2 regions of the Acidovorax sp. KKS102 genome follow, and region 2 is predicted to be linked to the other one. Evidence: predicted binding sites of a transcription regulator. Region 2 holds the regulator's gene; the other holds the start of a gene.
What was found. Region 2 encodes sigma-54, which starts transcription at its own class of promoters, with help from an activator protein. Its sites were predicted from a motif close to TGGCANGNAANCTGCTTT; they were not measured.
Positions count from the first base shown of each region.

Region 1: C380_RS12840 (BMP family protein) is a predicted target of sigma-54. The motif match lies at 2,535-2,552, and genes of this name have one in related genera.

Region 1 is NC_018708.1:2,796,712-2,802,278, reverse strand. Features, by position in the region: gene C380_RS12850 (ABC transporter ATP-binding protein) at 1-389, opposite strand, end outside; gene C380_RS12845 (5'-methylthioadenosine/S-adenosylhomocysteine nucleosidase) at 390-1,301, opposite strand; gene C380_RS12840 (BMP family protein) at 1,475-2,485, opposite strand; gene upp (uracil phosphoribosyltransferase) at 2,785-3,414, opposite strand; gene C380_RS12830 (threo-3-hydroxy-L-aspartate ammonia-lyase) at 3,498-4,472, opposite strand; gene C380_RS12825 (LysR family transcriptional regulator) at 4,674-5,567, opposite strand, start outside.
Region 2 is NC_018708.1:4,832,343-4,837,909, forward strand. Features, by position in the region: gene C380_RS22220 (class I SAM-dependent RNA methyltransferase) at 1-804, opposite strand, end outside; gene C380_RS22225 (thioesterase family protein) at 825-1,283, opposite strand; gene C380_RS22230 (RNA polymerase factor sigma-54) at 1,365-2,963, opposite strand; gene lptB (LPS export ABC transporter ATP-binding protein) at 2,963-3,724, opposite strand; gene lptA (lipopolysaccharide transport periplasmic protein LptA) at 3,781-4,440, opposite strand; gene C380_RS22245 (thiol:disulfide interchange protein DsbA/DsbL) at 4,548-5,204, opposite strand; gene C380_RS22250 (SPOR domain-containing protein) at 5,297-5,567, opposite strand, start outside.

The DNA.
Region 1 (5,567 bases), 2.0 Mb from region 2:
TGCGACACCGCCAGCAGCTTGGTGCGCGCCTCGCTGCGGCGCGAGAAGGGCTGCCACAGCGGCTCGGTGCCCAGTAGCACGTTGTCCAGCACCGTGAGGTTGTCGGCCAGCGTGAAGTGCTGGTGCACCATGCCAATGCCCGCCGACAGCGCCGCGCGCGGCTGGCCGGGCGCCAGGGGCTGGCCAAAGACTTCTATGCTGCCTTCATCCGCCACGTAGTGCCCGAACAAGATGGACATCAGCGTGGACTTGCCCGCTCCGTTTTCGCCCAGCAGGGCCAGCACTTCGCCGCGTGCCAAGGTCAGGCTGATGGCGTCGTTGGCGACGAGCTTGCCGAAGCGCTTGGTGATGCCCGAAAGGCGCAGGACAGGGTCGGTGGGGGAGTCCATCTATTTCCAGGCCGCTAAAAACGCACGCAACACCTTGGCCGAGTTGGCGGCTGCCAGGCCCATGAAGGTGCCCATTTCGTTCTCGCCCTCGCCACCTCCCGCCAGATCGCTCAGCGACCGGAAGGCGATGTAGGGAACGCCGTTGCTGTGCGCCACCATGGCGGTGGCGGCGGTTTCCATGTCGAGCACGTTGGCCTCGAAAGTCTTGAAGGCGTATTCGCGGAAGGCCTTGTTGTCTACAAAGGCCTGGCCCGACACGCCGTTGCCGCCCACCACCAGTTGCGGGCGCTGCTTGAGGCAGGTGGCGGCCAGACAATGCTCCAGGCCCACGTTCTGCAGGCTGCGGGCGGTGGCCAACATCTTGGGGTCGGCTTCAAACCAGAATTTTTTCGAGAGCTGTGGCTGGGCGGCCGAGCGCACTTCGACGGGGCGCGGGTGCATCATGCCGAAGGCGGGCATCGTCAGCTCGCTTTTCATCCAGGCGGGGGCGCTGTATTGGCCGGGTTGGTCTTCGCGCGCCATCAGCCATTCCATGTACTGGCCCCACTGCGCAGGCACCGTGACATCGCCAATGTGCAGGCTGGGGTTGACGCCGCCCGCAATGCCGCTGAAGACCACGTGGCTCACGTTGAAGCGATCCAGCACCAGCTGGGTGTTCATGGCCGCGTTGGTCATACTGATGCCGGAGAGGAACACCACGACAGGTTTGCCCTCCAGCGTGCCGGTGGTGAACTCCACGCCGTTGATGCTGTGCTTGGCGGGTTGCTGCACCTGGGGCAGCAGCACGGTTAGCTCGGGCGCAAAGGCGGAGATGACGGCGATGCGGGGCGTATCGTCCATCCGTACTGCCGTCTTGCCGGGCGCGGGGGCAGCGCAGCCTGAGACCATGGCGGCCAGTGCCACAGCGCCCATAAGACGTGAACAACGGGTAGCCAGCGAGGCTTTTGCGGCGGGGAGTGAGGTCATGAGGGCCTTGTCAGCGGTTCATTGCGGAGGCGTCCAACAAACAGGCCACCGCGTTGTGAGGGTGGCCTGTTCACGCAAAGGAACGGGCAAGCGGGCAGGGCGCCCGCCGCCCGCCGTGCTCACTTGGCCGTCGATTTGGGCTGGCTGTCATCCACCTTCACGGTGAACTTGCCGGCCAGGATGTCGGCCTCCTTGGCCTTGACCTTGGCGACGATGTCGGCAGGCACCTTCTTCTCGAACGTGCCCAGGGGCGCGAGTTCAGAGCCCTTGTGCTTCATCATCGAATACGGGCCGTAGTCCTCGGCGGTGAACTTGCCTTCCTTGACCAGCTTGAGTGCGCGGTCGATGCTGGGCTCCATGTGCCACAGGGCCGAGGCCACCACGGTGTCGGGGTACTGCTCTTGGGTGTTGATCACGTTGCCGATAGCGAGCTTGCCTTTTTCTTTGGCGGCATCGCTCACCCCAAAGCGCTCGGCGTAGAGCACGTCGGCGCCCTTGTCGATCATGGCAAAGGTGGCTTCCTTGGCTTTTGGCGGGTCAAACCAGCTGTTGATGAAGGTGATGGTGAACTCGACCTTGGGGTTGGCCTCCTTGGCGCCCGCCATGAAGGCGTGCATCAGGCGGTTGACTTCGGGTATGGGGAAGCCGCCCACCATGCCGATCTTGTTGGTCTTGGTCATGCCGCCAGCCACCATGCCGCTGAGGTAGGCGGGCTCCTGGATGTAGTTGTCGAACACGCTGAAATTGGGCGCCTGCGGTTTGCCGGAGGAGCCGAGCAGGAATGATGTCTTGGGGAAGTCCTTGGCCACCTTGCGGGCGGCGGCTTCTACCGCAAAGGCCTCGCCCACGATGAGCTGGTTGCCGCCGGTGGCGTACTCGCGCATTACGCGCTCGTAGTCGGCGTTGCTCACGTTTTCGCTGGCCTTGTATTCGATCTCGCCGCGTGCTTCGGCGGCCTTGAGGGCCTTGTGGATGCGGCTGACCCATTGCTGTTCAAAAGGCACCGTGTAGATCGCCGCGACCTTGAGCTTGGACTGCGCGAAGGCCAAAGAGGGCGCCATCGCCATGGCAGCCGAGAGGGCCATGGAGGTGCAGAGCAGGCGTCCGGTGAAGATGCGGCGAGTGGTCATGGTGGGGTTCCTTCAGACAAGCAAACAAGGAGGTTGGGTGTGCTGCTACCAAGCAAGGAGCGCGCCAATCGGTGGCTGTGTAACTGCAAACCAGCGGCAAGTCTGCCAGAGGAAAGCCACCAGTTGGTAAAAAAATGGTGCGTGCGTGCAGAGCTTCCGAAAATCCGCCTGCGGCACCCCACCAGGGTAGGGCCCGCAATGGGCTGTTACGTAACGCAGAGAGGCCCGGTGACGAAAAAAAGCCACCGCTGGGCGACAAGCCCTGCGGTGGCTGGTGCATGGGCGCTAACGCTGTGCGCTTATTTGGTGCCAAAAATGCGGTCGCCCGCATCGCCCAGGCCCGGCAGGATGTAGCCGTGGTCGTTCAGCTCGCGGTCGATGGCGGCGGTGAAGATCGGCACGTCGGGGTGGGCCTTTTGCAGCGTGGCCACGCCTTCAGGGGCGGCCAGCAGGCAGACGAACTTGATGGAGCGGGGGTTGAGCTTCTTGAGGCGGTCCACGCAGGCTGCGGCCGAGTTGCCGGTGGCCAGCATCGGGTCCACCACGATGATGTCGCGCTCGTCCATCTCGGACGGCATCTTGAAGTAGTACTCCACGGGCTGCAGCGTGGCCGGGTCGCGGTACAGGCCGATGTGGCCCACGCGGGCGCCGGGCACCACGTTGAGCATGCCGTCCAGAAAGCCGTTGCCCGCCCGCAGGATGGAGACCAGCACCAGCTTCTTGCCGTCAATCATCTTGCCGGTCATGGTCTCCAGCGGGGTTTCGATCTGCACATCCTGCAGCGGCATGTCGCGGGTTACTTCATACGCCATCAGCGTGGACAGCTCGCCCAGCAGGCGGCGAAAGCTGTTGGTGCTGGCGTCTTTCTTGCGCATCAGCGTGAGCTTGTGCTGGACGAGGGGGGGGGTGATGACGGTGACGTTGCTCATGGGGAACCTGAAAGGAGAAGGGCAGAGGCCTTTGCGCTGAAACACAGGCGCGCTCTGCCGCGCGGTGATTGAAAAAGTGGGGGCTAGTCTGCCAGAAACCGTGCCAGCCGCGACAGATCGACGTTGCCGCCGCTGATGAGGACGCCGACGCGCGCGCCATGGATGTCCACGTTGCCGTGCTGGGCCCCAGCGAAGGCCAGGGCGCCTGTGGGCTCAACCACGATCTTCATACGCTCGGCAAAAAAGCGCAGGGACTCGACCAGTTGCTCGTCGGTGGCGGTGACCATGTCGTCGGCCAGGCGCTGGATGATGGGGAAGGTGAGCTGGCCCAGCGCCTGGGTTTGTGCGCCGTCGGCAATGGTGTGGGGCGTGGGGATCTGCACCACATGCCCGGCTTTGAACGACTGCTGGCCGTCGTTGCCCGCTGCGGGCTCCACACCCACCACCCGGCATTGCGGCGCCAGGGCCTCGGCGGCGAGCAGGCTGCCGGCCAGCAGGCCACCGCCGCCGACGCAGACGAACAAGTAGTCCAGGTCGGGCACTTCTTCAAAAAGCTCTTTGGCCGCCGTGCCTTGACCGGCGATGACATGGGGGTGGTCGAACGGGGGCACCAGCGTCATGCCGCGCTCCAGCGCCAGGCGGCGGCTGATGGCCTCGCGGTCTTCGGTGTAGCGGTTGTAGGTGACGACCTGGGCGCCATAGTCGCGCGTGGCAGCCATCTTGGAGGCGGGGGCGTCCTCGGGCATGACGATGGCGGCAGGCATGTCCAGCAGCCGGGCGGACAGTGCAATGGCCTGCGCGTGGTTGCCCGCCGAGAAGGCGAGCACACCGCGTTCGCGCTGCTCGTCGGTGAACTGGGCCAGGGTGTTGAACGCGCCCCGGAACTTGAAAGCGCCGGTGCGCTGCAGGTTCTCGCACTTGAAGAACAGCTGCGCGCCCAGCCGCTCGTCGGCAGTGCTGGAGCGCAGCACGGGCGTGCGGTGCGCCATGCCCTTGAGCCGGTGCGCGGCAGCGGCCACATCGTCGTAGGTGGGTGGGGGAGCGGTGTGCTCGGTCATAGCGGTGTCCTCGCTGCGGGGCGCAGCCTGCCCCTGGTGGGTACATGATAGCCCGTCAAGCAGATTGTTGGCATAAAAATGGCCGCTACCGCTTGATGGTTGGGTGATATTTGCTATCAAATGCGTAGTGATGGCAGAGCTGCGCAGCCCTGCCTGCGACGGTAGGTAACGGCACGGCATGTGTGGGGCTTGGCCATCGCGCTACTTGTTGCGCCAGTTTTTGAGCATCCGGATCAGCATGGCGGGTATTTGCTCGCGCCGGTGCACCACGCCCAACGGGGGGAGGGGGCTGCTCAGCTGCACATCCAGCTGGCACAGCTGCGCGCCCGACGGCAGCACGGGCGCAATGCTCTGGGGGACCAGCGCCACGGCATCGGGCTGGTTCAGCAGGCTGGCGAACACGGGGAGCGAGACGGTCGACACCGGGAACTGCAGCGCATCGGGCAGGGCCGCCAGCACTTCACGCTCGAAGATCTCGCGCACGGCGATGGTGGCGGTGGGCAGCACCCAGCGTGAATCCTTGAGCGCCGAGAGCGCGATGCCCCGGCGCTTGGCCAGGGGATGGCGGGTGCTGGCCATGATCACCGGCTCATCGGGCTGCAGCGGCTTGAAAACGTACGACGCTGGCAGCAGCACCGGCTCGCGGCAGAACACCGCGTCGAGCCCGCCGTTGAGCAAGAGCGGCAGCAGCCGTTGGCTTGAGTCCTCCTGGACGTCGATGTGCACCCGGGGCTGGGTTTTGTAGAACTCTGCGAGCAAGGGCGACAGGATGGCCTGCGTGGCCGCGGGGGTGGCGCCCAGGCGCAGTGCAGCGGCAGCGCCGCGCCGGATGGCGGCCAGCGACTCTGCCGCTTCCTCCAGCGCGGCGAGCACTCCGCGGGCTGTGTCTACCAGCGTCTGGCCCGCCAGCGTGGGCCGGATGCCCCGCGCATGGCGCTCGAAGAGGCGCACGCCCAGGATGCGCTCCATCTCTGCCAGCGCCTGCGTGGCGGCGGACTGGCTCATGTGCAGTGAAGCGGCGGCCTGCAGGACGGAGCCGCACTGCTGCAGCGCCACCAGCAGCTGAAACTGGCGCAGGCGCGCGTGGCGGGCCAG
Region 2 (5,567 bases):
GGCCACATCACTGCCAAAAATGGGTACAGCGCTAGTACATATTGCGCCTTCAGCTTCGTTTTTGATAGCAGACCAGACATGTGCCTGGAAGGGCAGCAGCTTTTCAAACGCAAAGCGACGCAGCATGCCCGCCGGGATGCGGCAGGCGATCTGTGCGGCTTCGACCACGATGGTGCCGCTGCCGCAGCAGGGGTCGTACAGGGGCTGGGGGTTGTCGCCGTGCGGGTCCCAGCCACTGGCGGCGATCATGGCGGCGGCGAGGGTTTCCTTAAGGGGGGCATCGCCCTTGTCCTCGCGCCAGCCGCGCTTGAACAGTGGCTCGCCCGAGGTGTCGATGTAGAGCGTGGCTTCGTCGGTGGTCAGGTGCAGGTGGATGCGCACGTCGGGCCACTGGGTGTTCACATCGGGGCGCACGCCGCTCTTGTGGCGGAAGCGGTCGGCCACGGCGTCTTTCACCTTGAGGCCCGCGAAGTTCAGGCTCTGCAGCGGGCTGTGCTGGGCCGTCACTTCGACCTTGAAGGTCTGGCGCGTGGTGAACCAGATCTCCCAGGCCACATCGCTGGCCATGTTGTAGAGGTCGTTCTCAGACCGGTATGGGCGGTGGGCCAATTGCACCAGTACGCGCTGGGCCAAGCGGCTGTGCAGGTTGAGCTGCATGGCCTGGCGCCACGAGGCGCGCAGCAGCACACCACCCCGGCCCACCAGCAGGTCTTGCCCCGTGAGACCGGTGATGCCATGTACCTCGTCGGCCAGAAAGCCCTCGACGCCTGCGGCGCAAGGGAGAAAAAGTTGGAGTTGGTTCATGTCGATGGGGAGGATACGCGCTAGTGCTCGGCGGGGGAACCGGGCTCCCCCGCGCGGGCCAGCAGCAGCCGGCGGATGGAGTCGGGGATGGGTGCGACCTTGCGGCTGGCCTTGCCGATGAAGACGATACCGATCTTGCCGCGCGCCACTTCGCGGCCTGAGGCCTTTTCGGTCATGCAGAACACCAGGTCGAAGCCGTAGCGGTTGAAGTCCGCCGGGGCCATTTCCACCCGCATGGTTTCGCCGTGGAAACCTTCGGACTTGTACTGCGCCACTATGTCGCCCACCACGATGGAAAGGCCGCCCACATCGGCCTCTGGGTAGCCCAGCGACTGAAAGAAGCGCACCCGCGCTTCGGACACCAGGCTGAGCAGCTGCGCGTTGTCCAGGTGTCCGCCCTGGTTCACATGGCTGATGTAGATCTGCAGCTCGGTGGCAAAGCCGAAGTGCGCGGGGAGGTCAAAGACGATGCGGGCCATGGTGGGCTGCGGTGGGTAATACGGAAACAACAGAAAAGACTACGGCGGCGCAGGCGGGCAGTGCGCCACCTGCCGAGGCGGCTACAACGCTTTGCGCAGATTCGCTGGCGCGATCTTGAGCGCCTCGCGGTACTTGGCCACGGTGCGGCGGGCGCATTCGATGCCCTGCTCCTTGAGCATCTCGGCGATCTGGCTGTCGGACAGCGGCTTGGCGGGGTTCTCCGCCGACACGAACTGCTTGATCAGTGCGCGCACCGCCGTGCTCGACGCATTGCCGCCCGTTTCGGTGCCCAGGCCCGAGCCAAAGAAATACTTCAGCTCGTAGGTGCCGATAGGCGTGGCCATGTACTTGGCGGTGGTGACGCGGCTGATGGTGGACTCGTGCAGGCCCAGTTCGTCGGCAATGTCGCGCAGCACCAGCGGGCGCATGGCCAGTTCACCGTGGGTGAAGAAGTTCTTTTGCCGCTCGACGATGGCGCGCGACACGCGCAGGATGGTGTCAAAACGCTGCTGGATGTTCTTGATGAACCAGCGCGCCTCCTGCAGGCGCTGCTGCATGCCCTGGTGGCCTTCGCCGCCCTTGTGGCCGCGCAGGGCGCCTGCGTAGATGTCGTGCACGCGCAGGCGGGGCATCACGTCGGGGTTGAGCTGCACGATGAAGCTCTGCTGGCCGCTGCCATTGGCGCGACCGGCTTTGCGTACGATGACGTCGGGCACGATGATGTTGCGCTCCACGTCGGCAAACTTGCGGCCCGGGCGTGGTTCCAGGCGGGCGATGAGTGCCATGGCAGCGCGGGTGCGCTCTTCTCCAGCCACGCCGCCTTCGCTGCACAGCTGCGTCAGGCGGCGGATGTCCCGGCGCGCCAGCATCTCCAGCGGCTGCTGGCAGATGCGCAGAGCGGTCTGCACCGTGTCGGGGTCAGCACTGCTGTCCTCATCGGCAGCCAGCGCCGTGAGCTGCAGCGTCAGGCATTCGGCCAGGTTGCGCGCCCCCACGCCAGTGGGCTCCAGGCTTTGCAGCAGGCGCTGGGCCACGGTGAAGCGGTGCACCAGTTCTTCGATCTGTTCCAGGTCGTCGGGCCCGGCGAGGCTGATGGCGAGTTCTTCCAGCGGCTCTTCGAGGTAGCCGTCGTCGTTCAGCGATTCGATGAGAAAACGCAGCGCGGCCATGTCTACTTCGGACAGGCGCAGCGACAGCGCCTGGCGGTGCAAAAAGGCCGTCAGCGACTCGTGCGATCGGGCCAGCTCGGTGGCATCGGCCTCGTCGCCTTCCGCGTCGTTGCGGGTGCGCGCTGGGGCGTCGCCGCCCCACTCGGCATCGTTGGGCGCCATCTCGACGGTGCCGTCGCCGCTCCAGTCGGGCTCGTCCGAGCCCCCCCCGGAGATTTCAGCGTCGTTTTGGCTGTCAGCGCCAGTACTGCTTGCGCCAGCAGCTCCTGAAAACATAGCATCATCTGCGCTGTAGTCGTCGGCCTGCGCGGGCGTATCGGCGGCTTCCAGGCCAAATTCCTCGCGCGGGGCTTCGTCGACACTGCGTTCGAGGAACGGGTTTTCGTCGAGCATCTGCTCGACTTCCTGCGACAGTTCGAGCGTGGACAACTGCAGCAGCCGGATGGACTGCTGGAGCTGGGGGGTCAGTGCAAGGTGCTGCGAGACGCGCAGCGACAGTCCAGGCTTCATCACATGCGGAAATGCTCGCCCAGGTACACGCGGCGTACTTCGGCGTTGTCCACGATCTCGGACGGCGTGCCCTGCGCCAGCACGCGGCCGTCGCTGATGATGAAGGCGTGGTCGCAGATGCCCAGCGTCTCGCGCACGTTGTGGTCGGTGATGAGCACACCAATGCCGCGCGCCTTCAGGAAGCCGATGATGCGCTGGATCTCGATCACTGCGATGGGGTCGATGCCGGCAAAAGGCTCGTCCAGCAGGATGAAACGCGGCTGGGTGGCCAGGGCGCGGGCGATCTCGACGCGGCGGCGCTCGCCACCGGACAGCGCCAGTGCGGGTGAGGCCCTCAGGTGGTCCACGCGCAGCTCTTGCAGCAGGGCCGTAAGGCGCTCTTCGATGGCATCACGCGACAGCGGCTGGCCGTCGTCGGCGCGCTGCAGTTCCAGCACGGCGCGCACGTTTTCTTCGACGGTGAGCTTGCGGAAGATGGAGGCTTCTTGCGGCAGGTACGACAGCCCCAGGCGCGACCGGCGATGGATGGGCATGTGGGCCACGGACTGGCCGTCGATGCGGATGTCACCCGCATCGCTGCGCACCAGGCCCACGATCATGTAGAACGATGTGGTCTTGCCCGCGCCATTAGGGCCCAGCAGGCCCACGACTTCGCCTTTTTGCACCTCCAGGGACACGTCCTTGACGACCTTGCGGCTGCCATAGGACTTGGCCAGGTGCTGCACCTCCAGGCGGCTGCCCGAGTGCGAATCGGGCCCCAGGCGGCTGTTCGCAGGGGTCGCTGGGGTCTCGGGACCGGTACTCACCACGGGCCCGCTCACTTGGCGCCGCCGCCAAGAGTGTTGCTGGGGCGCAGCGCCGGAGCGGGCGACTCGGGCGCCTTGGCGGGGGCTGCCGTACCGGGCGGCGGGTCCTTGGGTGCCAGCACGGCGCGCACGCGGCCGCCAGACGTGGGGGCGTCGCCGGCCGCAGCCGAAGACGCAGGCGCCTTCTGGCCATCGACGGTGAACACGTCGGTGAGGTTGTTGTAAACGATCACGGCGCCGGTGATCTCGTCGTTGAGCACCGACCCACGGTAGCGGCGCAGTTCGGCGCGGGTGATGAAGCGCACGTTGTCGGCCTTGCCGTCGTATTCGATGACTTCGCTTTCGCCTTCGATGAACTCGTCCGGCGCTCCGGCCACGGTGTCGCGCTTCTGGCGGAAGAACGCCCGTTTGCCCGCCTCGGCCGTGACCACGCCGTACTGGTAGCCGTCGGCGTCCTGGCGCACATCCAGCCGCGCGCCGCGCAGCACGATGGTGCCTTTGGTCATCACCACGCGGCCCGAGAACACGCTGGTCTGCTTGAGTTCATCGTGGCGCAGGGCGTCGGCCTCGATGTTCATGGGCTTGGCACGGTCTGCCTTTTCGGCATGTGCCATGCCCGCAAGGCCGGACAGGGCTGCGAGCACAAGGAGGGGGAGTAGGCGGTGGGTCATAGGGCACGAATCTTGCAATGATTGTAGCCACCCGATGGTACCTACCCCGAAAAAAAGCCCGCATCCGCGGGCCTTTGGGACAGCTTGCCGACAGGGTCGGCCACTGGTCAGGCTTTGCGCGCTGTGGCGGCCAGGTATTCGACCACCTGCAGCACGGTCTGCATGCTGCCGGCCATCGTGCCGTCGGTGTAGTACTTGCCCGCCACACCCATGGATGGCACGCCTTCGACACCGTACGCATCCTGCAGCTGCGAGGCACGACGCACCTGGTTGGCGACGCTGAAGGAGCCGTAGACCTCCTTGAACTTGGCCACGTCCACGCCCTGCTGGGTCACCCAGGCCAGGATTTCGTCGTCCTTGGCGAGCTTGGCCTTTTCCACGTGGATGGCGCGGAAGACCTTGGCATGCAGGGCTTCGAGCTTGCCCATGCCTTCGAGCGTGTAGTACAGCTTTTGCTGGGGCACGAAGCTGGCGTTGAACGCCACAGGCACGCGGCGGATGGAGAGGTCCTTGGGCGCGGCCTTGACCCAAGCGTCCAGTGTGGGCTCGAAGGCGTTGCAGTGGGGGCAGCTGTACCAGAAGAACTCGATCACATCGACCTTGCCGGCCGGGGCATCCGGGGCGACGGGCTTGTCCAGCCGCTTGAAGTCCTTGCCCTCCTTGAACTGGCGGGCTTGCGCCATGGCGGGGTTGGCCACTGGCAGCGTCAGGGCAGAAGCGGCAACCGCCGAGGCGGCGGACAAAGAAAACTCACGGCGTTTCATGACAAAGACTCTCCTGGTTCAGGTATGCGGGATGTGAGACATCCCTTTACAAAAAGTTCAGCCCTGGCGGTGGCGCCGCTTTTGCAAGCGCTTCAGCGCTGCACGCGCACGAGCGCCGATTCCAGCCCGGCGCCGTCGAGTTTCTCTTTGAGCACCTCGGCATCGTCCCGCTTGGTGAAGGGGCCGATGCGCACCCGGAACACCGCCCGGCCATTTTGCTCACGCTCGCTCACGCGGGCCTCCCAGCCCAGCATGGCCAGCTTGGCGCGCTGGGCGTCGGCGTCGGCCTGGGTGCGGAAGGCACCAGCCTGCACAAAGTAGTCAAACGGGTCCACGCTGCCCTTGGCGGCTGCCTTGGCCACG